DNA from 4 places in the Streptomyces diastaticus subsp. diastaticus genome. Region 2 is predicted to be linked to each of the others. Evidence: riboswitches for the same ligand, from Rfam matches in the RefSeq annotation. Region 2 holds a riboswitch; each other region holds the start of a gene.
What was found. A riboswitch is a leader RNA that binds a small molecule or an ion and turns the genes downstream of it on or off. The one in region 2 is predicted to bind cyclic di-AMP.
Positions count from the first base shown of each region.

Region 1 (7,112 bases), on a different contig from region 2:
GCGCTGCGCATGGCGGCGCGGGTCAGGTAGAGCCGCTCGCGGGCGCGGGTGATGCCGACGTAGGCGAGGCGCCGCTCCTCCTCCAGCTCCTTGGTCTGGCCGAGGGCGCGCAGGTGCGGGAAGACGCCGTCCTCCATGCCGGTGAGGAAGACGACGGGGAACTCCAGGCCCTTGGCGGTGTGCAGGGTCATCAGGGTGATGACCCCGGAGCCGTCCTCGTCCTCGTCGGGGATCTGGTCGGAGTCGGCGACCAGGGCGACCTGCTCCAGGAACTCCGGGAGGGTGCCGGCGCCCTCCTCCTCGCTGCGGTCCTGCTCGAACTCCAGGGCGACGGCGGCCAGTTCCTGGAGGTTCTCGATGCGGGTCTCGTCCTGCGGGTCGGTGGAGGACTGGAGTTCGGCGAGGTAGCCGGTGCGCTCCATGACCGCCTCCAGCACGGTGGCGGGCCCGGCGCCGGACTCGACGACCGTGCGCAGCTCCTCCATCAGCGTGTTGAACCGCTTGACGGCGTTGGCCGAGCGGGCCGCCATGCCGTACGCCTCGTCGACCCGGCGCAGGGCCTGCGGGAAACTGATCCGCTCGCGCTGCGAGAGGGCGTCGATCATCGCCTCGGCCCGGTCGCCGATGCCGCGCTTGGGGGTGTTGAGGATGCGGCGCAGGGAGACGCTGTCCTCCGGGTTGGCGAGGACCCGCAGGTAGGCGAGGACGTCGCGGACCTCCTTGCGCTCGTAGAAGCGGACACCGCCGACGACCTTGTAGGGCAGGCCGACCCGGATGAAGATCTCCTCGAAGACACGGGACTGGGCGTTGGTGCGGTAGAAGACCGCGATGTCACCCGCCTTGGCGTCGCCCGCGTCGGTCAGCCGGTCGATCTCCTCGGCGACGAACTGGGCCTCGTCGTGCTCGGTGTCGGCGACGTACCCGGTGATGCCGGCGCCCGCCCCGGCGTCGGTCCAGAGGTTCTTCGGGCGGCGGTTCTCGTTCCGCTCGATGACGGCGTTGGCCGCGGTGAGGATCGTCTGGGTGGAGCGGTAGTTCCGTTCCAGGAGGATCGTGGTGGCGTTCGGGTAGTCCTCCTCGAACTGGAGGATGTTGCGGATGGTGGCGCCGCGGAAGGCGTAGATCGACTGGTCGGCGTCGCCCACCACGCACAGCTCGGCCGGCTCGGGGGCCGGGTGGAGCGGGTCGTGGTCGGACTCGGCGCCCTCGGGGACGTCCACCGGGCGGTCGGCCGGGGTGCCGACCAACTCCCTGACCAGGGAGTACTGGGCGTGGTTGGTGTCCTGGTACTCGTCGACCAGGACGTGCCGGAAGCGGCGCCGGTAGTGGTCGGCGACGTCGGGGAACGCCTGGAGCAGGTGGACCGTGGTCATGATGATGTCGTCGAAGTCGAGCGCGTTGGCCTCGCGCAGCCGCGACTGGTACATCGTGTACGCCTGCGCCAGCGTCTTCTCGAAACCTCCCCCAGACTCCGTCTGGGAGGTGCCCCCGGCGGCCTGGGCGGCGAAGTCCTCGGGGTCGACCAGCTCGTTCTTGAGGTTCGAGACCTTGGCGGTGAAGGACTTCGGCGGGAAGCGCTTCGGGTCGAGGTCGAGGTCGCGGCAGACCAGGGCCATCAGCCGCTTGGAGTCGGCCGCGTCGTAGATCGAGAACGACGAGGTGAAGCCGAGGTGCTTCGACTCCCGGCGCAGGATGCGCACGCAGGCGCTGTGGAAGGTGGAGACCCACATGGCGCTGGCGCGCGGGCCGACCAGTTCCTCGACGCGCTCCTTCATCTCGCCCGCGGCCTTGTTGGTGAAGGTGATCGCGAGGATCTGGCCCGGGTGCACGCCGCGCTCGCCGAGCAGGTGGGCGATGCGGTGGGTGAGCACACGGGTCTTGCCGGAACCGGCTCCGGCGACGATGAGCAGCGGCGACCCGCTGTGGACGACGGCGGCGCGCTGCTCGTCGTTGAGCCCGTCGAGCAGGGCGGCCGGATCGACGGCGGGACGCGGGGCGCCGTCCCGGTAGTACGCGTCCCGGTCCACGGGCGCGTCGAACCTCCCGCCGAACAGATCGGCCGGGATCTCCTCCGGCGCCTCCTCCTCGGGCGGGGGCGGCGGCTCGTCGCCGAGCCGGGCGGAGGGCGCCGAGGACTGGAGGTCGGCCAGGAAGCTGTCGTCAAAGAGGCTGCTCATCGCCTACCGAGTCTAGGCCGCCGCGCCGACAACCGGACCCCGCTCCGGGCGGCCCGCCCGCCCGCCACGGGGAACGTGACGTATCGGACACCGCGGAGGCACGCGGGCGCTGTGGGCCAGGTCACGGAGGAGGCCGGCCGGCACCCGCGCGACACCGCTTTTCGACCGTCCACCGACAAGATAACGAAAATGTATCGGGCATATCGCTCACCAACCTTCACAGGCACCACACGAGTTGGCTAGCGTGCTCGCCGGGTCGGTTCGTCCCCCACCGGCGACTCGCGCCGGAGCGCACCGCCCCCTGCCGAATCCGGTACGCCCCCACGGGCCCCGGAGCCGGGGACCCACCGCGCACCACCGGGGTGAATCGGTACCCGCCACGGACCGGGCACGCAGCCCGGCCCGGCCGCCGGAACCGTAGGGCAGCCTTCCGTACGCCCGAACCCGACAGCTAACCCGGCAGGCGGTCCACGGAAGGAGTCGCACGCCTTGGCGTCGCACCGCAAGCCCCGCGCCCCCCGCCACCGCACCGCCGGTGCCCTCGGCCTCACCACGGCCGCCCTCACCTCGGTGGCCCTGCTCTCCCAGACCGCGCAGGCGGCCCCGCAGCGGCCCGCCGCGCCGAAGCCCTCCCTGGAGGAGGTGCAGAAGAAGGTGGACCGGCTCTACCGCGAGGCCGGTACGGCCACCCAGAAGTACAACGCCGCCCAGGAGCGGACCAGGACCCAGCGCGCCAAGGTCGACAAGCTGCTGGACGGCGTCGCCGAGCGGGCCGACAAACTGAACGCCGCCCGCGGCGAGCTGGGCGCCTTCGCCGCCGCCCAGTACCGCAGCGGCGGCATGTCCGAGACGGCCACCCTGCTGCTCGCCGACGACCCGCAGAGCTGGTTCGACCAGAGCCAGCTCATGAACCGCCTCACCCAGCGGCAGAAGGCCGTCGTCGACGACTACCGGACCCAGCAGGCGGCGGCGGGCCGCGAGCGCGCCAAGGCCGCCCGCCAGCTGGAGAGCCTCACCGAGTCGCAGCGCACCCTCAAGGACTCCAAGCGCGAGGTGCAGGCCAAGCTCACCGAGGCCCGCACGCTGCTCTCCGAGCTGACCGCCGAGGAGAAGGCGCGGCTCGCCGAGATCGAGCGGAAGAAGCAGGCCGAGGCCGAGCGCAAGGCGAAGGAGCGCGCGAAGCAGGAGGAGGCCGAGCGCGAGGCCCGGGAGGCGGCCGAGGAGAAGGAGCGCGAGGAGGCCGGCTCAGGCGGCGCGGGGTCGGGTTCCGGCCCGGGCACCGGCTCCGGCGGCGGCTCCACGGCCCCCGGCTCCTCGTACGCCGCCAAGGCCGAGAAGGTGATCGCCTTCGCCCGCGCCCAGATGGGCAAGCCGTACGTCTGGGGTGCGGCCGGCCCCGACTCCTTCGACTGCTCGGGCCTCACCCAGGCCGCCTGGAAGACCGCCGGCATCTCGCTGCCTCGCACCACCTGGGACCAGGTGGGGGTCGGCCAGAAGGTCTCCGTGGACGCAGCCCAACCCGGTGACCTGGTCTTCTTCTACGACGACATCAGCCACGTCGGCATCTACATCGGTGGCGGCGAGATGATCCACGCCCCGAAGCCCGGCGCCGACGTCCGGGTCGAGTCGATCTACTACATGCCGATCCACAGTGTGGTGCGGCCGGCCTGACCGGCGCTCAAGGCCCGTACGGGCGGCCACGCACGGCGAAGGCCGGGTTCCTCACCGTCGTTCGGTGGGGAACCCGGCCTTCGCCGTGCACCGCGGCCCGCGGAACCCCGGACAGGGGGCGGCGGGGTCAGGTCCAGAGGGTGGCGATGAAGATGTTGAGCACGGTCAGGCCGCCGACGGCGGCGAAGACGCCCTTGTCGACCTTCTCGTCGTCGCGTTTCACGTAGACCAGGGCGAGGATGACTATGAGGACCAGCAGCTTGATGCCGATCTTCATGTGGTTGAGGGTGCCGCCGTCCATCTCGCGCAGACCGACCAGGAGGATGCCGGTCACGAGCATGGTGAGGGCGCCGTGGAGCATGGCGGGGATGAAGCGGGCCGTGCCCGCACCGATCGCCTTCATCTGGGTGAGGAAACCACCCAGGAGTGAGGCGATGCCGATGATGTGCAGGCCGACGAACACATTGATGAGGACGTCCATGGCTCGCACCCTAACGAGGCCCCCGGCGCCCCCGGCCCACCAGGGTCCTGCCCGCCGGGACGACGCCGGCCGACGGGCTGCGGCCCGGGGCCGGACACCGTTCGCGGGCGAAGGTGCCGCGGCGGGCGCGGACAGGGCCGACGGCGAGGAACTCGTCGGACGGCACCCGCTCACCGGCGGCCGGGGCCGAAGCGGTGGCCCTTTCGGGAAGCCGGGCTCCCCCGCACCACGTGGCAGGCGGAGGCGGCCAGGCTCGCGGTGAGGCCGTGCCGGGTCGTCCGGGAGGTCTCCCGGGGGGCCGGCCGGCGGTCGACCCGAGGCCGCTCGGCCCGAGGCCGCGCCCACCGCACGCCGCCTCACCGTCCGCCCCGGGTGCGTGGCAGCCGCCGTACGCGTCCTCCCTGCCCGGGCCGGTGCGGCTCGCGGCGGGGGCCGCGTACGCGGTGGTCCCGCCTCCCCGGCCGGAGGCGGGACGGGCCGCGCCGGGTGCGGCGGCGGTGGCGGTGGCGGGCGCGGCTCGTACGCGACGGCAGCGGGCAGCGGGCAGCGGGCAGCGGGCAGCGGGCAGCGGGCAGCGGGCAGCGGGCCATTCGATCATGGGGTCCCGGCGGGGAGGGCAGAGGCGGCGGGGAAGTGGTCACAAGCGGTCGGTCGGCGGTTCCGACCGGATGTTTGCGGACAATCCAGCCCTGGGCCGTGACATTCGGGCTTAGCTCCTCCCTGGCGCACCCGGCACTCGGCATAGTCCACAGGCACCGGCCGCGCCTACGAGACGGCCCGGCGGCACCCGCTCCCCTGCGCGGACCCCACCGGGACCCGGCTCGCTCCCCTGACCCCGACCGGAAGGACGCGCGGCTGTGGCCTCGCACCGGAAGCCCCGATTCCGCAAGCTGGCGGTGAATCTCCCCGCCCCCGGGCGCCTCACGCCGGGAGCCTCTCTGCGCAACGCCACCGCCACCGCGCTGGCCCTCGCCGGGGCGGCGGGCTCGGTGGTCGCCGGTTCGCCCGTGGCGCAGGCCGCGCCCGGCCCGACGCCCGCGCAGGTCAAGGCCAAGGTGGACCGGCTCCACCGGGAGGCCGAGATCGCCACCGAGAAGTACAACGGCGCCAAGGAGAAGGCCGACAAGGCCGAACGCCGCCTCGACGGGCTCCAGGACGAGGCGGCCCGCCGGACCGCCCAGCTCAACCAGGCCCGTACCGCGCTGGGCGCCACCGCCGCCGCGCAGTACCGCGCCGGTGCGGTGGACCCGTCCGTCGCGCTCTTCCTCACCTCGGATCCCGACGGCTACCTCGACCGGGCCGCCCGCGCCGACCGCGCCGCCGGACGCCAGTCCGCCCAGATCGCCGGGGTGCGCCAGAAGATGCGCGTCGTCGACCAGTTGCGCACCGAGGCCGACACGGTCCTGGCCGGGCTGGAGAAGCGCCGCGGCGAACTGCGTGCGCACAAGAAGACGGTCACCGGCAAGCTGGCCGAGTCCCGCGCCCTGCTCGCCCGCCTGACCGCCGCCGAACGCGCCGAGGTCACCGGTAAGGAACCGCGCGCCTCCCGCGCCCAGGCCCGCCCCGCGTCCTCCGCCGCCTCTCCCGCCGCCGGCGCGGTCAAGGCCCCGAACTCCCGTGCCGCCCAGGCCGTCGCCTTCGCCCGCACCGCCATCGGCAAGCCGTACGTCTGGGGCGCGACCGGCCCGAACGCCTTCGACTGCTCGGGCCTGACGCAGGCCGCCTGGCGCGCCGCCGGTGTCTCCCTCCCCCGCACCACCTACACCCAGATCAACGCCGGCCAGCGTGTCTCCCGCGACCGACTCGCCCCCGGCGACCTGGTCTTCTTCTACTCCTCCATCAGCCACGTCGGCCTCTACATCGGCGACGGCCAGATGATCCACGCCCCGAACCCGAACGCCCCCGTCCGCGTCGCCCCGATCAGCGAGATGCCGTTCGCGGGGGCGACGCGGGTGGCGTGAGCCGGAGTCCCGGAGTCGGGCGACCGACCGGGGGCGCGGGACGCCCCTCAGGCGTGGCTCGCCCCCGTCCGGCCGTGGCCGTGACCGCGGGAGGCCAGCCACCGGTACCCCGCTCCCAGCGCGAGGGCCTGCACGAGGGCTCCGGCCGCGACGCCGAGGAACGGGAGCGGCCCCGGGAGGCCGGCGAGGAGGAGGGAGGTGGGTGCGGTGACGAAGAAGCCCCAGACCGCGGCCGTACTGGCGTCGGCGTGGGTGACCAGGAGGGTGTCCACGCCGATCCACACCCAGACGGCGGCGACGACGGCGAGGTAGCCGAGGGCGAGCGGGTTGAGCAGGCAGCGGCGGAGGGTCGTACCGGCGGAACGCGGTGCGGCGGGCATGTCGGGGCCTCCTGAGGAACCGTGGTGGTCGTTGTCGGGTCCCACGGTGTCAGGGAAGGAGCACGGCGGCTTGAGTAGCCGTACTCACCCGCGCTGTCGGTAGGTGTACGTGTTCAGGGCGTCGACGGCCGCCATCGGGTCGCCGTCGCCGTACTGGTCGACGGCGAGGAAGTTGGGCTTCTTCGCCGCGGCGGGCAGGCAGTGGTTCTCGGCCCGGTCCTGGAGCTTGGCGTTGTCGTTGGCGTACGTCGGGTACACCGGGACGTCGCGGAAGTGGTTCATCACGAAGAGGCGGCGGAAGCCGGGCTCCTCCTGGGTGAGGGGTACGTCGTCCCAGCGGCTGCGGCAGGTCCAGTCGGCGTCGCCGATGCCGCCACCCATCGACCAGTGATTCTCGACCGTCCAGTCCTTCTGGCTCATGAAGCCGAGCCGGTTCTTGCCG
Region 1 is NZ_BLLN01000001.1:367,103-374,214, forward strand. Features, by position in the region: gene pcrA (DNA helicase PcrA) at 1-2,177, opposite strand, end outside; cyclic di-AMP (ydaO/yuaA leader) riboswitch at 2,470-2,658, shown strand; gene Sdia_RS01615 (C40 family peptidase) at 2,667-3,848, shown strand; gene Sdia_RS01620 (hypothetical protein) at 3,976-4,329, opposite strand; gene Sdia_RS01625 (C40 family peptidase) at 5,187-6,290, shown strand; gene Sdia_RS01630 (SCO4225 family membrane protein) at 6,338-6,670, opposite strand; gene Sdia_RS01635 (PI-PLC domain-containing protein) at 6,755-7,112, opposite strand, start outside.
Region 1: it holds a riboswitch for cyclic di-AMP, as region 2 does, so the genes downstream of both, Sdia_RS01615 (C40 family peptidase) here and Sdia_RS23755 (M23 family metallopeptidase) in region 2, are expected to answer to the same signal.

Region 2 (7,112 bases):
CGACATCGACCCGGAGCAGACGCTCGCCTGGATCGAGAAGTACTTCGGCTCCATCCCCGGCCACGACGGCAAGCAGCCGCCGCGTGACGGCTCGCTGCCCGACACCATCGGCACCGAGCTGCGCGAGGTGGTCCGCGAGGAGGTGCCCGCGCGCGCCCTGATGGCCGCCTACCGCCTCCCCGAGGACGGCACCCGCGCCGCCGACGCCGCCGACGTGGCGCTCACCGTCCTCGGCGGCGGCGAGTCCTCCCGGCTCTACAACCGCCTGGTCCGCCGAGACCGTTCGGCTGTCGCCGCCGGCTTCGGCCTGCTGCGGCTGGCCGGCGCGCCCTCGCTCGGCTGGCTCGACGTCAAGGCCTCCGGCGACGTCGAGATCCCCGCCATCGAGGCCGCCGTCGACGACGAGCTGGCCCGCTTCGCCGCCGAGGGCCCCACGGCCGAGGAGATGGAGCGCGCCCAGGCCCAGCTGGAGCGGGAATGGCTGGACCGGCTCGGCACCGTCGCCGGCCGCGCCGACGAACTCTGCCGGTACGCCGTCCTCTTCGGTGACCCCCAGCTCGCCCTCAGCGCCGTCGGCCGGGTGCTGGACGTCACCGCCGACGAGGTCCGCCAGGCCGCCGCCGAGCGCCTGCGCCCGGACAACCGCGCGGTCCTCGTCTACGAGCCGCTCACCCCCGAGGAAGCCGAGCACGCCGAGCACGCCGAGAACACCGACGCCGCGACCGGCGAGGAGGCCGCAGCCAGTGAGTGACGTCATCACCCCCGCCATGGATCTCCACCCGCAGCCGGCCGGAGGAGCCCCCCGCCCCTGGGCCTTCCCCGCCCCCGAGCGCACCAGCCTGGACAACGGCCTGACGGTGCTGCGCTGCCACCGCCCCGGCCAGCAGGTCGTCGCCGTGGAGGTGCTGCTCGACAGCCCGCTCGACACCGAGCCCGAGGGGCTCGACGGCCTCGCCACGATCATGGCCCGCGCCTTCAGCGAGGGCACCGACCGGCACAGCGCCGAGGAGTTCGCCGCCGAGCTGGAGCGCTGCGGGGCCACCCTCGACGCCTTCGCCGACCATCCAGGCGTCCGGCTCTCCCTGGAGGTTCCGGTCTCCCGGCTGGAGAAGGCGCTCGGGCTGCTCGCCGACGCGCTGCGCGCCCCCGCCTTCGATCCGGCCGAGGTCGAGCGTCTGGTCCGCAACCGTCTGGACGAGATCCCGCACGAGCAGGCCAACCCGGCCCGCCGCGCCGCCAAGGAGCTGTCCCGGCAGCTCTTCCCGGCCGGCTCGCGCGTCTCGCGGCCCCGTCAGGGCACCGCGGAGACCGTCGAGCGGATCGACGCCGCCGCCGTCCGCGCCTTCTACGACCGGCACGTGCGCCCGGCCACCGCCACCGCCGTCATCGTCGGAGACCTGGAGGGCACCGACCTCGACGCCCTGCTCGCCGACAGCCTCGGCGCCTGGCAGGGCGACGCGGGCAAGCCCAACCCGGTCCCGCCGGTCACCGCCGACGACACCGGGCGCGTCATCGTCGTCGACCGTCCCGGCGCCGTCCAGACCCAGCTGCTCATCGGGCGTGTCGGACCTGACCGGCACGACCGGGTCTGGCCCGCCCAGGTGCTCGGCACGTACAGCCTCGGCGGCACCCTGACCTCCCGTCTGGACCGTGTCCTGCGCGAGGAGAAGGGCTACACCTACGGCGTGCGGGCCTTCGCCCAGGTGCTGCGCTCCACCCCGGAGGGGACGGGCGCGGCGATGCTCGCCATCAGCGGCTCCGTCGACACCGAGTCCACCGGCCCGGCCCTGGACGACCTCTGGAAGGTGCTGCGCACCCTGGCCGCCGAGGGTCTCACCGAGGCCGAGCTGGACACCGCCGTGCAGAACCTCGTCGGGGTGGCGCCGCTGAAGTACGAGACGGCCGCCGCCGTCGCCTCCACCCTCGCCGACCAGGTCGAGCAGCACCTGCCGGACGACTTCCAGGCACGGCTGTACCGGATGATGGCCGACACCGGTGCCACCGAGGCGACCGCCGCCGTGGTCAGTGCCTTCCCGGCCGACCGGCTGGTGACGGTGCTGGTCGGCGACGCCTCGCGGATCGCCGAGCCGGTGCGCGCGCTCGGCATCGGAGAGGTCAGCGTGGTCACCGGCTGACGTCCGCTCAGCGAGCCCCGGCCGGCATCCCCCAGCCGGAGGGCGGAACCCCGGAAGCCCTGGACGGCGACCGGGGTTCCGTCATGTCCACGCCTCGGTGGGGATGCCCCTTTCGCGGGATTGACGCCCCGTCTGTCCTGTGGTGTGCGCAACAAAAGCGGCGTTCGGTTTGTAGCACGACAGAAGTGCCCATTAGCGTCTCTGCGGCTGTCCGGCCGACGCACCCGCCACACCCGTGGCGAACGGGCAGTCATCGCCGAATCCCCGCAGGGCGTGAGCCCGGGGAACCGGGGACCCACCGTCCCAGGGGTGAATCGGGCGCCTCCCGCGAGGGGCCCGTAGGAGACCTTCCTGCTCCGAACCCGTCAGCTAACCCGGTAGGCGAGAAGGAAGGAAAGGACCAGCCGCTCCATGGCGTTCACCCGTCCCACCGGGAAGCACCGGCGAACGAACCGCCGGGCCACCCGCACCGGGGCCGGCCTGGCCGGCGTCGCCGCCCTCACCACCACCGGCGTGGTGGGCACCCTCGCCTCTCCGGCCGCGGCCGGAGAGGCCCCCGCGCACACCGGCTTGACGCAGGCCATCACCATCGGCGACAGCCTCGCCGACCGCATCGGTGACCAGGCCGCCGCCCAGCGCCTCGCCGCCGAGGCCGCCGCCGCCGAACAGGCCGCCGTCGAGGCCGCCCGCGTGCAGGCCGCCGAGGCGAAGCAGAAGGCCGAGAAGGAGCGCGCCGAGAAGATCCGGGCCGCCCGCGCCGCCGAGCGCGAGCGCCTCAACCGCTATGTCCTGCCCGTCGAGGGCTCCTACGTCTCCACCGGCTACCGGACCGGCGGCAGCCTCTGGTCCTCCGGCAGCCACTCCGGAGTCGACTTCCACGCCCCCTCCGGCAGCGTCGTGCGCGCCGTCGGCGCGGGCACCGTGGTCCAGACCGGATGGGGCGGTGCCTACGGCAACGAGGTGGTCGTCAAGATGCACGACGGCACCTACACCCAGTACGGCCACCTCACCTCGGCCACCGTCTCGGTCGGCCAGACCGTCACACCGGGCCAGCAGATCGCCGTCTCCGGCTCCACCGGCAACTCCACCGGCCCGCACCTGCACTTCGAGGCCCGCTCGGGCGCCGACTACGGCACCGACATGGATCCCGTCGCCTACCTGCGCGGCCACGGCGTCGACGTCTGACCGGGCCCGTAGGACCCGTTCCTCCCCGAAGACCCCGGCCCTCCCGAGCCGGGGTCTTCGGATTGTCCGCGGCCGGTGTGCCCACCCCACGCCTTCCGGCCAGAAGGTGTTCGCGGACCACCCGGAGCCGCCGGACAGCGCCTCTTCCTGTCCTAGGGGCGCGGCAGAGGACCGGACGGCCGCGTTTCGCGGGCCACGGGCGGAGGACGGGCATGGGTGTTCCGGCGCAAGCGACACGCACCGCGATCGGACAGGACATCGTCTCCGGCGCCCACGGGCGCGGCTCCCGCCTCACCGAGGGGCAGCTCGCCCGCCCCTACGGCGTCTCCCGCGTCCCCGTGCGCGAGGCACTGCGCACCCTGGAGGCGCGCCACCTCCTCGCCGGCCGGCCCCTCTTCTCGGCCGGGAGGTGCCGCGCCTCCGGTTCGCGTGACCGGTGACCGATGACCGGCGCGGCGGGGGGCGCGTCGGCTGACGCGAGGAGCGGCCGCGACCGCGCCGACGGGCTCCGGACGGCCCGGCGAGGCGGTCCCGGTGGCCCGAAGCGGATCGCGTACAGGGGGCCCCGGCCCCCGTGAGGGCACGGCCGCCCGCCCCGGTGCGTCCGGGGCTCCAGCGCGACACCGCGGCCCGCGGACAGCGCCACGCGGCTGACTGACGCCCGCCGGTTCCCGGCACCCGCCCCCTGAAGTGCCGGGGCCGCTCCACCGGCTCCGCGCCCCCGCCGGGCAATCGGGTCTCACGCGCGGTCAGCCGTCACCCCTCGGGGGCAGCCCCGGCGTCAGACGGTCTCCGGAAGCTCGTCCAGCCCTTCCGCGACCAGCTTGGCCAGGCGCTCCAGGGCGGCCTCGGCGCCGTCGGCGTCGGCGGAGAGGACGATCTCCTCGCCACCCTGCACGCCGAGGCCGAGGACGGCCAGCATCGAGGCGGCGTTGACCGGGGCGGTGTCCGGCTTGGCGATGGTCACCGGGATGCCGGAGGCGGTGGCGGCCCGGACGAAGATGGAAGCGGGACGGGCGTGCAGGCCCTCGGCCCAGCCGACGTTGACGCGGCGCTCAGCCATGTTGAAGCTGCCCTTCACGAAGCGGACGATGTTGTCTAGACCAGACTCGCACACCGCTCCGTACGACCCGGCCGGGGACATCCGCTCCCGCCCTCTACCCCCTGGCGCCCGCGGAGACAAGGCCCAGCCTGCCCCGTGCCCGACGGCTCCGCGACCCGTACGCTGCTCCCATGGACACCCCGTCGGACCAGCACGCCTACCCCGCCCACTGGGAGGCCGACGTGGTGCTCCGCGACGGCGGCACCGCGCGCATCCGGCCCATCACCGCCGACGACGCCGACCGCCTGGTGAGCTTCTACGAGCAGGTCTCCGACGAGTCGAAGTACTACCGGTTCTTCGCGCCCTACCCGCGCCTGTCGGCCAAGGACGTCCGTCGCTTCACCCACCACGACCACGTCGACCGGGTGGGCCTGGCGGCCACCGTCGGCGGCGAGTTCATCGCCACCGTCCGCTACGACCGCGTCGACGGCCGGGGCATGCCCGCCTCCGCCCCCGCCGACGAGGCCGAGGTCGCCTTCCTCGTCCAGGACGCCCACCAGGGCCGCGGCGTCGCCTCCGCCCTGCTGGAGCACATCGCCGCGGTCGCCCGCGAGCGCGGCATCCGGCGCTTCACCGCCGAGGTGCTTCCCGCCAACACCAAGATGATCAAGGTCTTCACCGACGCGGGCTACCAGCAGAAGCGCAGCTTCGAGGACGGCGTCGTCCGCCTGGAGTTCGGCCTGGAGCCCACCGACCGCTCGCTCGCTGTGCAGCACGCCCGTGAGCAGCGCGCAGAGGCCCGGTCCGTCCAGCGGCTGCTGGCCCCGGGCTCGGTCGCCGTGGTCGGGGTGGGCCGCGCCCTCGGCGGGGTGGGCCGCAGCATCCTGCGGAACATCCTCGACGCCGGGTTCACCGGCACGGTGTACGCCGTCAACCAGGGTTTCCCCGAGACGGGGGACACCCTCGACGGCGTCCGCGCCCACCGCTTCGTCCGCGACATCGCCGAACCGGTGGACCTCGCCGTCATCGCCGTCCCCGCCGACCGGGTGCCCGAGGCCGTCGCCGAGTGCGGAGAGCACGGCGTCCAGGGCCTCGTGGTGATCTCCGCCGGCTACGCCGAACAGGGCCCCGAGGGCCGCGAACGCCAGCGCGCCCTGATCCGCCAGGCCCGCTCGTACGGCATGCGGGTCATCGGCCCCAACGCCTTCGGCGTCATCAACACCACCCCCGGGATCCGGCTCAACGCCTCCCTCGCCCCGGAACTCCCCGTGCCCGGCCGGGTCGGCCTGTTCACCCAGTCCGGTGCCATCGGCATCGCCCTGCTCTCCGCCCTCCACCGCGACGGCGGTGGCGCCGACGGCGTCCCCAACCCGGCCGGCGTCTCCACCTTCGTCTCCGCGGGCAACCGCGCCGACGTCTCCGGCAACGACGTCATGCAGTACTGGTACGACGACCCGCACACCGACGTCGCCCTGATGTACCTGGAGACCATCGGCAACCCCCGCAAGTTCGCCCGCCTCGCCCGCCGCACCGCCGCGGCCAAGCCGCTGGTCGTCGTCCAGGGCGCCCGGCACAGCGGCATCACCCCCACCGGCCACCCCGCCCCCGTCACGCGGCTGCCGTACGCCACCGTCTCCGCCCTGCTGCGCCAGGCCGGCGTCATCCGGGTGGACACCGTCACCGAACTGGTCGACGTCGGCCTGTTGCTGGCCGGGCAGCCACTGCCCGCCGGCCCCCGCGTCGCCATCCTCGGCAACTCCGAGTCGCTCGGCCTGCTCAGCTACGACGCCTGCCTCTCCGAGGGCCTGCGCCCGCTGCCGCCCCGCGACCTCACCACCGACGCCACCCCCGAGGACTTCCGGGACGCGCTGGCCGCCGCCCTCGCCGACGACGGCTGCGACGCCGTGGTGGTCACCGCCATCCCCTGGGTCGGTGCCGACGGCGTCCCCGAACGCCCCGACGGCGAGGCGCTCGGTGCCGCCCTGCGCGCCGCCCACGCCACCGCGCCCGACAAGCCGGTCGTCGTCGTCCACGTCGAACTGGGCGGCCTCGCGGAAGCCCTCTCCGCCGCCGCGGGCACCGGCCCGGGCAGCCCAGCCACCCAGCGCGTCCCGGTCCGCCCGCCGGCCGTCCCCGGCCCCGCCGCCGCCGACGACGAGGCACCCCCCGCCCCGCGCGCCCGCCGCATCCCCGCCTACCCGGCCGCCGAGCGGGCCGTCCGCGCCCTCGGCGAGGCCGTCCGGTACGCCCAGTGGCGCCGCGAGGCCCAGCGCCCCGGCGGCGTACCGGAGTACGAGGACATCGACGAGCGCGGTGCCGCCGCCGACATCGTCCGGCTGCTGGCCGCCGCCGGGACCACGGCACCCGGTGGCACGCCGCGCGCCCACACCCTCGGCGCCGAGGACACCCGCGCCCTTCTCGGCCGTTACGGCATCGACGTCCGCCCCACCCTCCCGGCCCCCGACCCGGACACCGCCGTCCGCGCCGCCGCCGCACTCGGCTACCCGGTCGCCCTCAAGACCACCGCGCCCCACCTGCGCCACCGCGCAGACCTCGGCGGAGTCCGCCTCGACCTCGCCGACGAGACCCAGCTCCGACAGGCGTACGCCGAGCTGACCGGGCTCTTCGGCGCCCCGGCCGAGCTGCGGCCGGTGGTCCAGCCGATGGCGCCACGCGGCGTCGACACCGTGGTGCGCACCGTCATCGACCCGGCCGCCGGCGCCGTGCTCACCTTCGGCCTCGCCGGCGCC
Region 2 is NZ_BLLN01000005.1:1,447,767-1,454,878, reverse strand. Features, by position in the region: gene Sdia_RS23765 (M16 family metallopeptidase) at 1-751, shown strand, start outside; gene Sdia_RS23760 (M16 family metallopeptidase) at 768-2,135, shown strand; cyclic di-AMP (ydaO/yuaA leader) riboswitch at 2,380-2,533, shown strand; gene Sdia_RS23755 (M23 family metallopeptidase) at 2,547-3,320, shown strand; partial or broken gene Sdia_RS23750 (GntR family transcriptional regulator) at 3,533-3,739, shown strand; gene Sdia_RS23745 (HPr family phosphocarrier protein) at 4,102-4,383, opposite strand; gene Sdia_RS23740 (bifunctional acetate--CoA ligase family protein/GNAT family N-acetyltransferase) at 4,554-7,112, shown strand, end outside.

Region 3 (7,112 bases), 1.1 Mb from region 2:
CCGCCCCGGCGCCGCCGCGGTCGTCGGCGGCGAGCGCATCACCGTCGCCCAGTTGGAGGCCCAGGTCGGCCAGACCCGCGACGCCCAGGTCGCCGTCTTCGGCGAGCAGGGCTACGCGGACGTCCTCGACCAGCAGTGCTCCGCCGCCCGCCAGGCCGAGCTGCACCAGCGCGACGAGGCCGCCGCCCAGGGCGAGAAGGTCGTCGCGGGCCGCGAGACCTGCGCCCCCGACCGCGCCACCCTCGCCGGGATGATCAGCGAGCGGGTCGTGAAGGCCGCCGCCGACGAGGCGGGCGTCCGTCCCACCCGCAAGGACCTCCGCGAGCGCCGCGTCCAGCTCCAGGAGCAGACCGGCGGCACCGCGGAGCAGCTGGAGGAGGCGTACCTGCGGACGTACGGCATCCCCGCCTCGCGCATCGACGACCACCTCGGGTACCAGTACCGCCTCGACGGGCTCCGCCAGAAGTACGCGCCCGGCAGCTCGCCCGAGCAGGCCGACCAGCGCGTGCGGCAGGAGTTGGTCAGGACCGCCGAGCGGCTCGGCGTCGACATCAGCCCCCGCTACGGCTCCTGGGACGGCGAACAGCTCCTCATGGTGGCGGGCTCCGACCCGTGGCTCAGCTCCGACCCGCGCCGCCTCGGTGAGGAGAAGGCCGAGGCCCGCTCCCAGAGCCAGGCCGGCGGTCTCCCCGCCCTCTGACCGGCGCCGGCCACCCGAGCCGCCCCGGCGGCCGGGACGCCGGGTGCGTTACGTTCGCAGCGTGAACGCTCCCAGCCCCGGCCGCCTCGTCCTGCTCACCACCAGCCACCGGGTCGCCCCCGGCCAGCTCTCCTGGCCCGCCTGGCAGGCCCTGCACGGGGCCGACCGGGTGCTCTGTGCCGACCCGGCGCATCCGCAGCTTCCCTACCTGCGGGAGGCGGGCGTCGAGGTCGAGATCGCGGCCACCCCGGACGCGGCCGGCCTGGTCGACTTCCTCGCGGGCGGCCGTACCGCCGTCCTGGTGCAGTCCGGCGAGGGCGACCGCCGCCTGACCGACGCCCTCTCCCGCCTCGCCGGGTCCGGCCGCGTCGCCATGCCCGACCTGGAACTCCTCCCCGGCGCCTACGACCTGCCAGGCGCCCGCCTCGTCGACCTCGTCCAGGTCATGGACCGCATCCGCGAGGAGTGCCCCTGGTCGGCCCGGCAGACCCACCAGGGGCTCGCCAAGTACGCCATGGAGGAGGCGTTCGAACTCATCGAGGCGATCGAGGACGGCGACCGGGACGCGCTCCGCGAGGAGCTGGGCGACGTCCTGCTCCAGGTGGTCTTCCACGCCCGCATCGCCGAGGACGGCGCACCGGCCGCCGGAGACGAGGGGGACGGGGGCCCGTTCTCCATCGACGACGTGGCCGCCACCCTCATCGACAAGCTGGTCCGCCGCCACCCGCACGTCTTCGGGGACGCCGTCGCCGAGACGCCCGAGGAGGTGCGCGCCCAGTGGCTGCGGGTGAAGGGGGAGGAGAAGGAGCGCACCTCGGTCACCGACGGCGTCCCCGTCGCCCAGCCCGCCCTGGCCCTCGCCGCCAAGCTCGCCTCCCGTGCCCGCGCCGCCGGTCTGCGTGTCCCGCTCCCCGAGGGCCCCGGGCCCGGCCCCGCCCTGCTCGCCCTCGCCGTCGAGGCCGAGCGGCAGGGCAGCGACCCCGAGTCCGCCCTGCGGGAGAGCGCCCGCCGCTACCGCGAGGCCATCCGGGCGGCCGAGGGCCACTGAGCCGCGCCACCGGGCCCCGGATACGGTCGGACCATGAGCGAAACCCAGGCATCCGGGCGTCCCGAACTCTTCGGCTGGGAGTTCGCCGCCGACCCGTACCCCGCCTACGCCTGGCTGCGCGCCCACGAGCCGGTCCGTTGGACCCGGCTGCCCAGTGGCGTCGAGGCGTGGCTGGTCACGCGGTACGCGGACGCCCGGCAGACCCTCGCCGACCCCCGGCTGAGCAAGAACCCGGTGCACCACGCCGCCGACGAGGCCGGGCGCAGCCGTACCGGCATCCCCGGCGAGCGCAGCGCCGGGCTGATGACGCACCTGCTGAACATCGACCCGCCGGACCACACCCGGCTGCGCCGCCTGGTCTCGAAGGCGTTCACCCCGCGCCGCGTCGCCCAGTTCGCGCCCCGCGTGCAGGAGCTGACGGACGGGCTCATCGACGGCTTCGCCGGGCGCGGCGAGGCCGACCTCATCCACGAGTTCGCCTTCCCGCTGCCCATCTACGCCATCTGCGACCTGCTCGGCGTCCCGCGCGAGGACCAGGACGACTTCCGCGACTGGGCCGGAATGATGATCCGGCACGGCGGGGGGCCGCGCGGCGGGGTCGCCCGGGCGGTGAAGAGGATGCGCAACTACCTCGCCGAGCTGATCCACCGCAAACGCGCCGACCTCGGCGACGACCTCATTTCCGGCCTGATCCGCGCGAGCGACCACGGCGAGCACCTGACCGAGGACGAGGCCGCCGCCATGTGCTTCGTCCTCCTCTTCGCCGGCTTCGAGACGACCGTGAACCTGATCGGCAACGGCACCCTCGCCCTGCTCCGCAACCCCGCCGAGCGCGCCCGCCTCCAGCAGGCCCTCGCCGACGGCGACGAAGCCCTGCTCGACACCGGGATCGAGGAACTCCTGAGGTACGACGGCCCGGTGGAGATGGCCACCTGGCGGTACGCCACCGAGCCGCTGCGGATCGGCGGGGCCGACATCGCCGCGGGGGACCCCGTCCTGGTCGTGCTGGCCGCCGCCGACCGCGACCCCGAGCGCTTCCGCGACCCCGACCGGCTCGACCTCGCCCGTGGCGACAACCAGCACCTCGGCTACGGCCACGGCATCCACTACTGCATCGGTGCCCCCCTGGCCCGGCTGGAGGGGAAGGCGGCCCTCGCCACGCTGCTGACACGCCTTCCGGACCTGCGGCTCGGCACCGGGCCGCGGGACCTGCGCTGGCGCGGCGGGCTCATCATGCGGGGACTGCGCACGCTGCCCGTGGAGTTCACGCCCGAGCGGACGGGACGTGACGAGAAGGTGTCAGGGCCACCCTTTCCGGACACCGGCACTGACGAGGCGTCAACAATGTGATGTCGACGTGATCTCCGCTGCATCGACTTGTGACGAACGTTCGACAGCCGCTACCTTCAGCGCCAACCGGAAGCCCCGCCACCACTGAGCGGACGCGCCGGCCACCAGTCGTCACGCGAAAGGCAACCGCATGCTCTCCGGGAACGGACGTCACCGACGCCCCCGACAGGCTCCGGCCTTCGTCGTCGCGGCCGGGGTGACCGGTTCGGCCATCGCCATCCCCCTGCTCGGCGCCGGTACGGCCAGCGCGGCCGACACCGCCACCTGGGACCGGCTGGCCGAATGCGAGAGCGGCGGTGCCTGGAGCACCAACGCCGGCAACGGCTACTACGGCGGCCTCCAGATCACCCAGGATCTCTGGGAGCGCCACGGCGGTCTCAGCTACGCGCCCTCCGCGGACCTCGCCAGCCGCTCCCAGCAGATCGTGGTGGCCGAGCGCGTCCTCGACGCCGAGGGCACCGCCGCCTGGGCCACCTGCGCCCCCGCCATAGGGCTCCAGCAGGGCGGCGAGTCCGCCGACGTCAACCCGGGCGTCCCCAGTGACAGCGGCACCCCCTCCGCGTCCCCGTCCCCGACCGGCGAGGGCCAGGGTGAGGGCAAGGGCAAGGGGGGCGACGGCGAGAAGGGCGACAAGGGCGACAAGGGGCCCGACGCGGACAAGAAGGGCAAGGGTGACAAGGGGGGCGAAGGGGATGAGGGTGACGAGGTGTCGCCCAGCCCCTCCGCCGAACCGACCTCCATCCCGGACGGTTCCGGGGGCGCGACCCCCGGCGAGGACGCCTCCGAGGGCCGGGGCGGCCTGCCCGGGACGCCCTCGGGGACTCCGTCCGCCGCCCCGGGCGGCGAGCGGGAGGGCTCCGGCGGCGGGCGCCACCGCGGCGGCGGCGCGGTCGAGTCGGGCTCCGGCGAGGGCCGTGACGGCTCCGGACGGCACGCCTCGCGCGGCGATCGCGGCGACGCGCCCGACACCTCCGGCTCGTACACCGTCAAGGAGGGCGACAGCCTCTCGGTCATCGCCTGGCTCAACGAGGTGGACGGCGGATGGCCCGCGCTGTACGAGGCGAACAAGGACGCCGTCGGTGCCGACCCGGACCACATCCTGCCCGGTCAGGCCCTTGATCTCGGAACGGGGCAGGACGCCGAAAAGGACCGAATCGGGCGCTAGTTCGGGCGGTGATGTCCGGTTCGGGGGAAGTGAGACATGCGTCTCAGAGGCCCTGATCGTCTTTGGAATCTGCCGTCGGCCGTGCTTACGGTCTAGGCCGCTCGCCATTGGCGGGCCCCAGCGGTCGTTACGCCGAATCCTGTCGACGACCGTCCGGGACAGTCGTCGCGCAAGCGCCGTAGACAGGAGCGGGGGACCCAAGGTTTGCCGCCGCACCGGCCGTTCGCCCCCAGTGGGCGGCGGCCGGAGCGGCTCGGGGTGAAGCCGCGCGGACCACTCAGGAACGCGCGGCCGGGCACTCATCCGGCCCGAACCCGACAGCTCACCTCGCAGGCGTCGGTGAGGAGATTCCTTCATGCTGTCCAACAAGGCCAAGCACCGCCGTCCCTCCAAGGTCGCCCGCCTCCTGTCGCTGGCCGGTGTCGCCGGCGTCGCCGTCGCCGCGCCGCTCGTCGCGACCGGCTCCGCCTCCGCCGCCACCGCCTCCGAGTGGGACGCCGTCGCCCAGTGCGAGTCCGGCGGCGACTGGTCCATCAACACCGGCAACGGCTACTACGGCGGACTCCAGTTCTCGTCCTCCACCTGGGCCGCCTTCGGTGGCACCGCCTACGCCTCCAGCGCCGACCAGGCCACCAAGGAGCAGCAGATAGCCGTGGCCGAGAAGGTCCTGGCCGGTCAGGGCAAGGGCGCCTGGCCGAACTGCGGCACCGGCCTGAGCAGTGCCTCCTACGACGGCGGCGCCGCCGCCGAGGCCCCGGCCGAGAAGCCCGCCGAGGAGCCCGCCCCGCAGGCCGCCCCCGAGCGCCCCGAGCCGCGTGCCGACCGCAGCGAGCAGCGCACCGCCCCGGCCGAGAAGGCCGAGGAGACCGTCGAGACCCCCACCGGCGAGACCGTCGCCAAGGGTGACGGCGAGTACAAGGTCACCAAGGGCGACACCCTGAGCCAGATCGCCGACGACGAGAACGTCGAGGGTGGCTGGAAGAAGCTCTTCGAGCTGAACAAGGACGTCGTCGAGGACGCCGACCTGATCTTCCCGGGCCAGCAGCTGCACCTCTCCTGACGGCGGGCTCCGCTCACCCGCGGGGCACCGCCCGGGGGTGTCGAGGCGCTCGACGTGCCCAACCGCCGCGCGGCCCGCGTGCGACGAGCGACTCGGCACCGGCGCGCCCCTCCGGGGCGCCCGGCCGAGGCCGGTCGGCGCGGGGCCTTCGCCGGTGCGTGGGGAAGCTGGGTGTGGGGGCGTGCGGGTGCGTGGTGGCTGAGGGCTCCCCACGGTCCTCGCGTCGCTGCGGGCCCTCCGGCCGCCGGGCTCCGGCGCCGGCCGCCTGCTCCCGCTCCCTCCCGGCTTCCCCGGGTGCTCCCGCGTCCAGCGGAGTTCCGGGGAGCGGGGGCCGGCGCCCCTCCCTCCCACAGACAGCCCCGTCCCGGTGCGCGACTCCCCCCCAGTGCACCGGGTCGGGGCTTCCCCCTTTCCCTTCCGCTCCTCCTCGCGTCTCAGCGGTCGGAGCCGTCGGGGCTACCGGTGAGTAGATATCGGCGTTCGCGTACGGTTTCGCCCCGTACGGGCCTCTTTTCGTCCCAGCGTCCGGGCGCGACGCCGGGATGGGGCCGGCCGCCGGTTAGGCTCTGGAGCGAACGGCCGACCGAAGGCCGACCCGCGTCACATCCCAGAAGGAGATGCTCGTGCCGTCCATCGACGTCGTCGTAGCCCGGGAAATCCTGGACTCCCGAGGCAACCCCACCGTCGAGGTCGAGGTCGGCCTCGACGACGGCAGCACCGGCCGCGCCGCGGTGCCGTCCGGCGCCTCCACCGGAGCCTTCGAGGCCATCGAACTGCGTGACGGAGACCCCAACCGTTACCAGGGCAAGGGTGTCGAGAAGGCCGTCCTCGCCGTCATCGAGCAGATCGGGCCGGAGCTCGTCGGCTACGACGCCACCGAGCAGCGCCTCATCGACCAGGCCATGTTCGACCTGGACGCCACCGACAACAAGGGCTCGCTGGGCGCCAACGCCATCCTCGGCGTCTCCCTCGCCGTCGCCCACGCCGCCTCCGAGGCCAGCGATCTGCCGCTCTTCCGCTACCTGGGCGGCCCCAACGCGCACCTGCTCCCGGTGCCGATGATGAACATCCTGAACGGCGGCTCGCACGCCGACTCCAACGTGGACATCCAGGAGTTCATGATCGCCCCGATCGGCGCGGAGTCCTTCTCCGAGGCCCTGCGCTGGGGCACCGAGGTCTACCACACGCTCAAGAAGGTGCTGAAGAGCAAGGGCCTGGCGACCGGCCTCGGCGACGAGGGCGGCTTCGCCCCGAACCTCGACTCCAACCGCGCCGCCCTCGACCTCATCCTCGAGGCCGTCAAGGAAGCCGGCTACGTGCCCGGCAAGGACATCGCGCTCGCCCTGGACGTCGCCGCCTCCGAGTTCTACAAGGACGGCAGTTACGAGTTCGAGGGCAAGTCCCGCTCGGCCGCCGAGATGACCGAGTACTACGAGGAGCTCGTCGCCGCGTACCCGCTGGTGTCCATCGAGGACCCGCTGTTCGAGGACGACTGGGCCGGCTGGAACGTCATCACCGAGAAGCTCGGCGACAAGGTCCAGCTCGTCGGTGACGACCTGTTCGTCACCAACCCCGAGCGCCTCGCCCGCGGCATCGAGGAGAAGTCGGCCAACGCCCTGCTCGTCAAGGTCAACCAGATCGGCTCGCTCACCGAGACCCTGGACGCCGTCGAGCTGGCCCAGCGCAACGGCTTCAAGTGCATGATGAGCCACCGCTCCGGCGAGACCGAGGACGTCACCATCGCCGACCTCGCCGTCGCCACCAACTGCGGCCAGATCAAGACCGGCGC
Region 3 is NZ_BLLN01000005.1:2,589,599-2,596,710, reverse strand. Features, by position in the region: gene Sdia_RS28455 (hypothetical protein) at 1-700, shown strand, start outside; gene Sdia_RS28450 (nucleoside triphosphate pyrophosphohydrolase) at 762-1,748, shown strand; gene Sdia_RS28445 (cytochrome P450 family protein) at 1,782-3,098, shown strand; gene Sdia_RS28440 (LysM peptidoglycan-binding domain-containing protein) at 3,229-4,263, shown strand; cyclic di-AMP (ydaO/yuaA leader) riboswitch at 4,428-4,614, shown strand; gene Sdia_RS28435 (LysM peptidoglycan-binding domain-containing protein) at 4,619-5,323, shown strand; gene eno (phosphopyruvate hydratase) at 5,941-7,112, shown strand, end outside.
Region 3: it holds a riboswitch for cyclic di-AMP, as region 2 does, so the genes downstream of both, Sdia_RS28435 (LysM peptidoglycan-binding domain-containing protein) here and Sdia_RS23755 (M23 family metallopeptidase) in region 2, are expected to answer to the same signal.

Region 4 (7,112 bases), on a different contig from region 2:
TCTGGTGGTCGGCGCTCGACGCGGACCGCTGCCTGCTCGCCCGTGCCGCGGACGGACGGCCCGTCGGCACCGCCGCGACCCACGCCTTCGAACTCACCCTGCCCGGTGGGGCCCTCGTCCCGGCCGCCGGGGTGACCGCCGTCGGTGTCCTGCCCACCCACCGGCGCCAGGGCGTGCTGCGGGCGATGATGCGGCACCAGCTCGCCGGCCTGCGGGAGCAGGGCGAGTTCCTCTCCGTGCTGCTGGCCTCCGAGGCCCCGATCTACGGCAGGTACGGCTACGGCCCCGCGACGTACACCACCAGGCTCACCGTCGCCCGCCACAAGGCCGCGTTCGCGGTTCCCCGGGCCCGCCCCGCGCTCCCCGCACCGGCCGGCACGGTCGAGGTGCTGCGCCGGTCCGAGTGCGGCGAGATCCTGGAGGAGGTCTACGACCGGTACCGCCGCGCCCAGCCCGGTGCGCTCTCCCGGCCGCACCGCTGGTGGCGCCTGCGCGCGGGCCAGGCCCCGGTCTCCGCTGCACCGCGCTACATCGCCGTCCACCGGGACACCGGCGGTGTCCCCGACGGGTACGCCAGCTACGCGGTCGAGTCCGGAACCCTGACGGTGGACGAGACCATCACCACCGACGACGCGGTCTTCACCGCCCTGGCCCGGTTCGTCCTCGGCCACGACCTGGTCTCCACCGTCGTCTTCAAACACCTCCCGCCCGGTCACCCGCTGCGCCGTCAGTTCGCCGACCTCCGCGCCGGAGAGGCCGGCGGCGACACCGACTGGCTCTGGGTGCGGCTCCTGGACGTGCCGCGCGCGCTGACGGCCCGGGACTGGCCGGTGGACGGCGAACTGGTCCTGGACGTCGAGGACCCGTTCCTCGGCGAGCACGGCCGCCACCTGCTGACCGTCCGGGACGGCGAGGCCGACTGCGTCCCGACGGACCGGGAACCCGATCTGTCCCTGGACGTCAGCGACCTCGGCTCCCTCTACCTCGGCGGCACCGCCCCGAGCACGCTCGTCCGCGCCGGGCACGTACGGGCCCACCACCCTGACGCGGCCGCCCTCGCCGACGCCTTCTTCCGCCCCGAACGCCCCCCGCACTGCCTGCACTGGTTCTGACCGGCGGCCCGCCAGCCACCGGCCCCGGCACGTTTGCCCCCGGCCGGCGGGCTTCGCAGGCGGCGAGCGGCCGGCCGCGGAGGCCGAGCTGCGCGCCTCAGCCGCTCCGGGCCCATCCGGCGCCCGCCCGCTCACCGACGCGTTGCTCCGGAGGGCGGGCGGACGCCTGCGTCAGCCGGCCGGGACGACGTCGGCGACGGCGGGCCGGGCCGGCCCCTGCCACGGGCGAGCCAGATCCCCGTACCGGCGCGCACCCGTCACCGGGGGCCGGCTCAGAGCAGGGGCGGAGCCGGAGGGCGCGGACCGCTGCCGCCGCGCGGCGGGCACGCTCCTCGACCCGACGGGGGCGCCGGAGAGCGGGGCGGTCACGCTCCCCCGGCCCCGCCGAGCGCCGTACGCCTCGCGGCGGAGCGCACCACGCGCCACGCGCCCGGCGCGCCACGCCCGGAACGGCCCGTACGGACTACCCCCGGACGGTGTATTCCGGGCCCCTCCTCCGGGCCCCTCCGGGTTGCGCCCGCCGTCCGCCCCCGTCCGCGCGTCGGCCGCTCCGCCGCTGGTCCGGCCCTCCGCCATCCCCGGGACACGCCCGGGCCGCCCACCATGCCCACTCGAACAGGGCAGGGGCGACCGAACGCACAAACCGCCCGCCCCTACCGCGAAACAGCGCCGCCGTACGTGAAGATCCGTCAGGACGACAAGCCCCCGCCGCAGCGGCGGGGCGGTCCGGGCGGACGCCGAGTCCTGCCGCCGTCCGGACGACAGGTCGACACCGAGTGGATCGGCGGGAGTGGAGGACCCAGGCACGACGGGCCCGGCAGACCGGTGACGGTCTCCCACGGCCCTTGGGGTGAAGCCGCCGCGGCGGCCGGGCGACTTCGCAGGTCCGAACCCGACAGGTCATCCTTCACAGGCGGCTGACGAAGGGTTACGCATGACTGAGCGGAATCGAGTCCCCTCCTTGCTCTCCCGGGCCGGCGCGGTCTCGGCCCTCTCCCTCGCCGCGATGAGCACCTCCCTGGTGGCCCCCGGCGCCGCGCCCGAGGCGGCGGCGGCCACCCACGCCGCCAAGGCGCTCAGGATCGCCTCGTCCAAGAAGGGCTCGCCCTACCAGTACGGGGCGACGGGCCCACGCCGCTTCGACTGTTCGGGGCTGACGCTCTACTCGTACAAGAAGGCCGGGAAGACGCTGCCACGGACGGCGGCGCAGCAGCACAACCGGACCAAACGCATCTCCCCCGCCAACCGGCGCAAGGGCGACCTCGTCTTCTTCCACTCCGGCGGCAACGTCTACCACGTCGGCATCTACGCCGGAGGCGGGAGGATCTGGCACTCCCCCAAGAGCGGAGCGGTGGTGCGGCTGGAGAAGATCTGGACCGGCAACGTGCGGTACGGCCGCGTGAACTGACCGTTGCCGCCGTCGGCCGGCCCGTACGCACGGCGTGCGCGTACGGGTCAGCCGACGGCGGTGGGCCAGGGCAGGTCGACCCGGACGGTCTTGCCGCCCTCCGGGGTCGGGACGACCGTGAGCCGGCCGCCCTGCTCGGCGGTGAGCCAGCGGACGATGGCCAGGCCCCGGCCGTTGTCCTCCCGGACCGCAGCCGGAAGCCGTCTGGGCAAGCGCGGGTGGCTGTCGGTGACACCGAGCCGCAGCCGCTCGTCCTGGTCGAGCGCCATGCCGACGGTGAAGGTGGGCGAACGGCCCTGGGTGTGCTGGACGGCGTTGGTGACCAGTTCCGAGATGATCAGGCGGACGGCGTCCGCCACCTCGGAGTCCACCGGGAGTCCCCACTCGGTGAGGACGGTCAGGACATGGGTGCGGGCGGCGGAGACCGAGGCCGGATCGCTCGGCAGAGTGACGGTTGCTTCGTGGTGGTCTGCCATGGCTGCGTCGCCCTTTCCTCGGAGCCGGTCGCGGACCCGTGGACGGATGAACTCGGGGTGTGGCGGGACCGGTTGCCTTCTTGTCAGACTGCCACTGTGTCGTCCGTCACGTAGGCCGATCCCCCAAGATATGCATATATCTGTCGCCCGATGCGGTGAACTCTGCGACGGGCGACCGTATTGGGCCCGTCCTCCGGGTGTGCCATGGGCGGCTTCGCCCGCACCGAACCGGCCACCGGAAGGAGACGTGCATGCGTAACGGTCCCGCCGTACGCCGGCGCAAGCTCGGAGCCGAGCTGAAGGCCCTTCGCGGCCGCGCGGGGCTCACCAGCGGCGAGGCGGCCGGCCTGCTCGGCTGGCACCAGTCCAAGGTGAGCCGCATCGAGACGGCCCGCAGCGGGGTGAAGCCCGGGGACGTGCGCCGCCTGCTCGACGCCTACGACGTACGCGATCCGAGACTGCGCGAGCTGCTGGTGGCCCTGGCCGGCACCGAACAGGACGGTGAGCACCGGCACTGGTGGCACCGCTACCGGGGCGTGCTGCCGCCGGAGTACCGGGACTTCATCAGCCTGGAGTCGCAGGCGGCATGGATGCGGACGCTGGAGACCTCGGTGGTGCCGGGGCTGCTCCAGACCCCGCGGTACGCGCGGGCGGTGACCCGGGCCTCGCTGGCCGGTGTTCCCCCGGCGCAGGTGGACGCGCTGGTGGAGGTGCGACTGGCCCGGCAGGAGGTGTTGCGGGCCGATCCGCCGCTGGAGCTGCGCGCGGTGATCGACGAGTCGGTGCTGCACCGCGGGATCGGCGGTCCGGAGGTGATGCGTGGCCAGTTGGCCGCCTTACGGGAGGCGGCGGCCCTCCCCCACGTCGTGATCCAGGTGCTGCCGTTCACCTCGGGTGAACACATCGGCCTCACGGGCCCTTTCGTCATCTTCTCCTTTCCGAACATGAACGACCTGGATTTGGTCGTTCTTGACCACCTCACGAGTAGCCTCTATCTGGAACGGAAAGAAGACCTCTCGGCATACGCCGACGCCTTCGCCTCCCTTCAGGCGCGGGCGCTTTCAGCAGAGGACTCGCTGCTTCTCCTCGCCGAGAAGCACGACGACGGCCCGTAAGGAGGCGCCGTGACCGCACAGCCTCGGTACGTCCCGGTCAGCAGCTCACTGCAAGGCGTCCGGTGGCGGCGCAGCAGCCGCAGCACCGGGATGAACAACTGCGTGGAGACCGCCGAGCTCACCTCCGGTCCCCATGCCGGTCTGCTCGCGGTACGGGACTCCAAGAACGCCCCCGGCCCCGCGCTGCTCTTCTCCCCTGCCGCCTGGCGGGGCTTCGTCACCGCCCAGGACCCTGGACCGACGGCCTGACACCCGGCGCTCCGGCGGCCCCGCCCCCTCCCGCTCGGCGGGCGGACGGCGGGGCCGTCCGCGTGAGGACGGTCAGGGCCCGGTCCAGGTCGGCGGAGGTGAGGTCGGCGCGGGCCGTCAGCCGCAACCGCGAGATGCCGTCGGGTACGGACGGCGGCCGGAAGCAGCCCACCGCCACGCCCTGTTCCCGGCAGCGGGCGGCCCAGTCGGCCGCCTCCTGGGCCGACGGGGCGCGCACCGAGACGACCGCCGCGTCCGGCCGGGCGGCCTGGAGGCCGGCGCCGGCGATCCCCTCGTACAGGGCGCGGGCGGTGCGGCGGACCCGGGCGGCGCGGTCCGGTTCGGCACGCAGCAGGCGCAGGGCGGCCAGCGCGGCGCCTGCGGCGGCGGGGGCGAGGCCGGTGTCGAAGATGAGGGTGCGGGCGGTGTTGACGAGGTGGTCGATGACGGCGGCCGGGCCGAGGACGGCGCCGCCCTGGCTGCCCAGCGACTTGGAGAGGGTCACGGTGACGACGGTGTCGGGCGCCCCGGCCAGCTCGGCGGCGTGCGCGCTGCCCCGGCCGCCCTCACCGAGGACCCCGAGGCCGTGGGCGTCGTCGACGAGGATGCCCGCGCCGTGTTCCCGGCAGGCGGCGGCGAGCGCCGGGAGCGGGGCGGCGTCGCCGTCGACGGAGAAGACGGCGTCGAAGACGCCGAGGGCCGGGCCCCGGTGGGCGGCGAGTGCCTTGCGGACCGCGTCGGGGTCGGCGTGGGCGACCACCTCGGTGGTGCCCCGGGCCAGTCGGCAGCCGTCGATGAGCGAGGCGTGGTTGGAGGTGTCGGAGACCAGCAGGGTCCCGACGGGGGCGAGCGCGGTGACGGCCGCGAGGTTGGCCGCGTAGCCCGAGGAGAGGACGAGGGCGGCCTCGGCACCGCAGAAGTCGGCGAGTTCCCGCTCCAGTTCGGCGTGGAGCGCGGTGCTGCCGCTGACCAGCCGGGAGCCGGTGGCGCCGGCGCCCCAGCGGCCGGCGGCCTCGGCGGCCGCTCCGGTGACCTCCGGGTGGCGGGCGAGGCCCAGGTAGTCGTTGCCCGCGAGGTCCAGCGTGCCCCAGGCGGCGGGCCTCGGGCGCAGGGCCCGCGTCAGCCCGGCCTCGGCGCGGCGGGCGGCCGCCTCGGTGGTCCAGGCGAACGGGCCGACGAGGCCGGGGGTGGGGTGGGGCATGAGTCGTCCTCAGCGTCGCCGGGGCAGGGCGGCCGGGCCGCCGTTTGTGAGCAGTGCACAGAGGCTAGCCGGTCGGAAGCAGGGGCAGGGTGTGGTAATACCCACAGCACTTTCAGGGTGCGTTGTAGGAAGTCTCCTTGGCCCGGGCCGGTCCGGTGCGTCAGGATCAGCCGCATGGATCTCCTGAAGACGCTGGTGGACAAGGGGCTTCGGCGCGAGCTGCCGACCCGGGACGAGGCGCTGGCGGTGCTGGCCACCTCCGACGACGACCTGCTCGACGTGGTGGCCGCGGCGGGGCGGGTACGGCGCCAGTGGTTCGGCCGCCGGGTGAAGCTGAACTACCTGGTCAACCTCAAGTCCGGGCTCTGCCCCGAGGACTGCTCCTACTGCTCGCAGCGGCTCGGTTCGCAGGCGGGCATCCTCAAGTACACCTGGCTGGGCGCCGACGAGGCCTCCCAGGCGGCCGCCGCGGGCCTGGCGGGCGGCGCCAAAAGGGTCTGCCTGGTGGCGAGCGGCCGCGGCCCGACCGACCGGGACGTCGACCGGGTCTCGAAGACCATCGAGGCGATCAAGTCGGCCCATGAGGACGTGGAGGTCTGCGCCTGTCTCGGGCTGCTGTCGGAGGGTCAGGCGGAGCGGCTGCGCGCCGCGGGCGCCGACGCGTACAACCACAACCTGAACACCTCCGAGGCGACCTACGGGGAGATCACCACCACCCACACCTACGAGGACCGGGTGGAGACCGTCCAGCGGGCGCAGGGCGCGGGGCTGTCGGCCTGCTCGGGGCTGATCGCGGGGATGGGCGAGCGCGACGAGGACCTGGTCGACGTGGTCTTCTCACTGCGCGAGCTGGACCCGGACTCGGTGCCGGTGAACTTCCTGATCCCCTTCGAGGGGACGCCGCTGGCCCGCGAGTGGAACCTCACCCCGCAGCGGGCGCTGCGCATCCTCGCGATGGTGCGGTTCGTCTGCCCGGACGTGGAGGTGCGGCTGGCCGGCGGCCGCGAGGTGCACCTGCGCACCCTCCAGCCGCTCGCCCTGCACCTGGTCAACTCCATCTTCCTGGGCGACTACCTGACCAGTGAGGGCCAGGCGGGACAGGCGGACCTGGAGATGATCGCCGACGCCGGGTTCGAGGTGGAGGGCGCGGGCACCACGACGCTGCCCGCGCACCGCGCCGACGTGCTGGGCGGCGGCTGCGGCGGCCACGGCCCCGCGGAGGACGCCGGTACGGCGACGCACGCCTGCGGCGGCGCCGGTGCCGACGGCTGCGGCCCGTGCGGCGGTGCGGCCGAGGAGCGCGGGGTGCCGGCCGCGCGGGAGACGGGCGAGGCCCGGACCGATCTGGTGACGGTGCGGCGCCGGGGCGCGGGAACGGATGTCGCCCCCAATGCCTGAGCCCGCGCAGGCGCTCCTGCCGTCCGCCGGGGCCTTCCCGGCGGACCCGGCGGGGCTGCTCGAACTGGACCGGCGGCACGTCTGGCACCCGTACGGCCCGATGCCGGGGACCACCGACCCGCTGGTCGTGGAGTCGGCGTCCGGCGTGCGGCT
Region 4 is NZ_BLLN01000003.1:1,415,135-1,422,246, reverse strand. Features, by position in the region: gene Sdia_RS14815 (GNAT family N-acetyltransferase) at 1-1,112, shown strand, start outside; cyclic di-AMP (ydaO/yuaA leader) riboswitch at 1,873-2,043, shown strand; gene Sdia_RS14810 (C40 family peptidase) at 2,047-2,520, shown strand; gene Sdia_RS14805 (ATP-binding protein) at 2,568-2,996, opposite strand; gene Sdia_RS14800 (helix-turn-helix domain-containing protein) at 3,248-4,111, shown strand; gene Sdia_RS14795 (DUF397 domain-containing protein) at 4,121-4,360, shown strand; gene Sdia_RS14790 (8-amino-7-oxononanoate synthase) at 4,329-5,561, opposite strand; gene bioB (biotin synthase BioB) at 5,736-6,959, shown strand; gene Sdia_RS14780 (adenosylmethionine--8-amino-7-oxononanoate transaminase) at 6,952-7,112, shown strand, end outside.
Region 4: it holds a riboswitch for cyclic di-AMP, as region 2 does, so the genes downstream of both, Sdia_RS14810 (C40 family peptidase) here and Sdia_RS23755 (M23 family metallopeptidase) in region 2, are expected to answer to the same signal.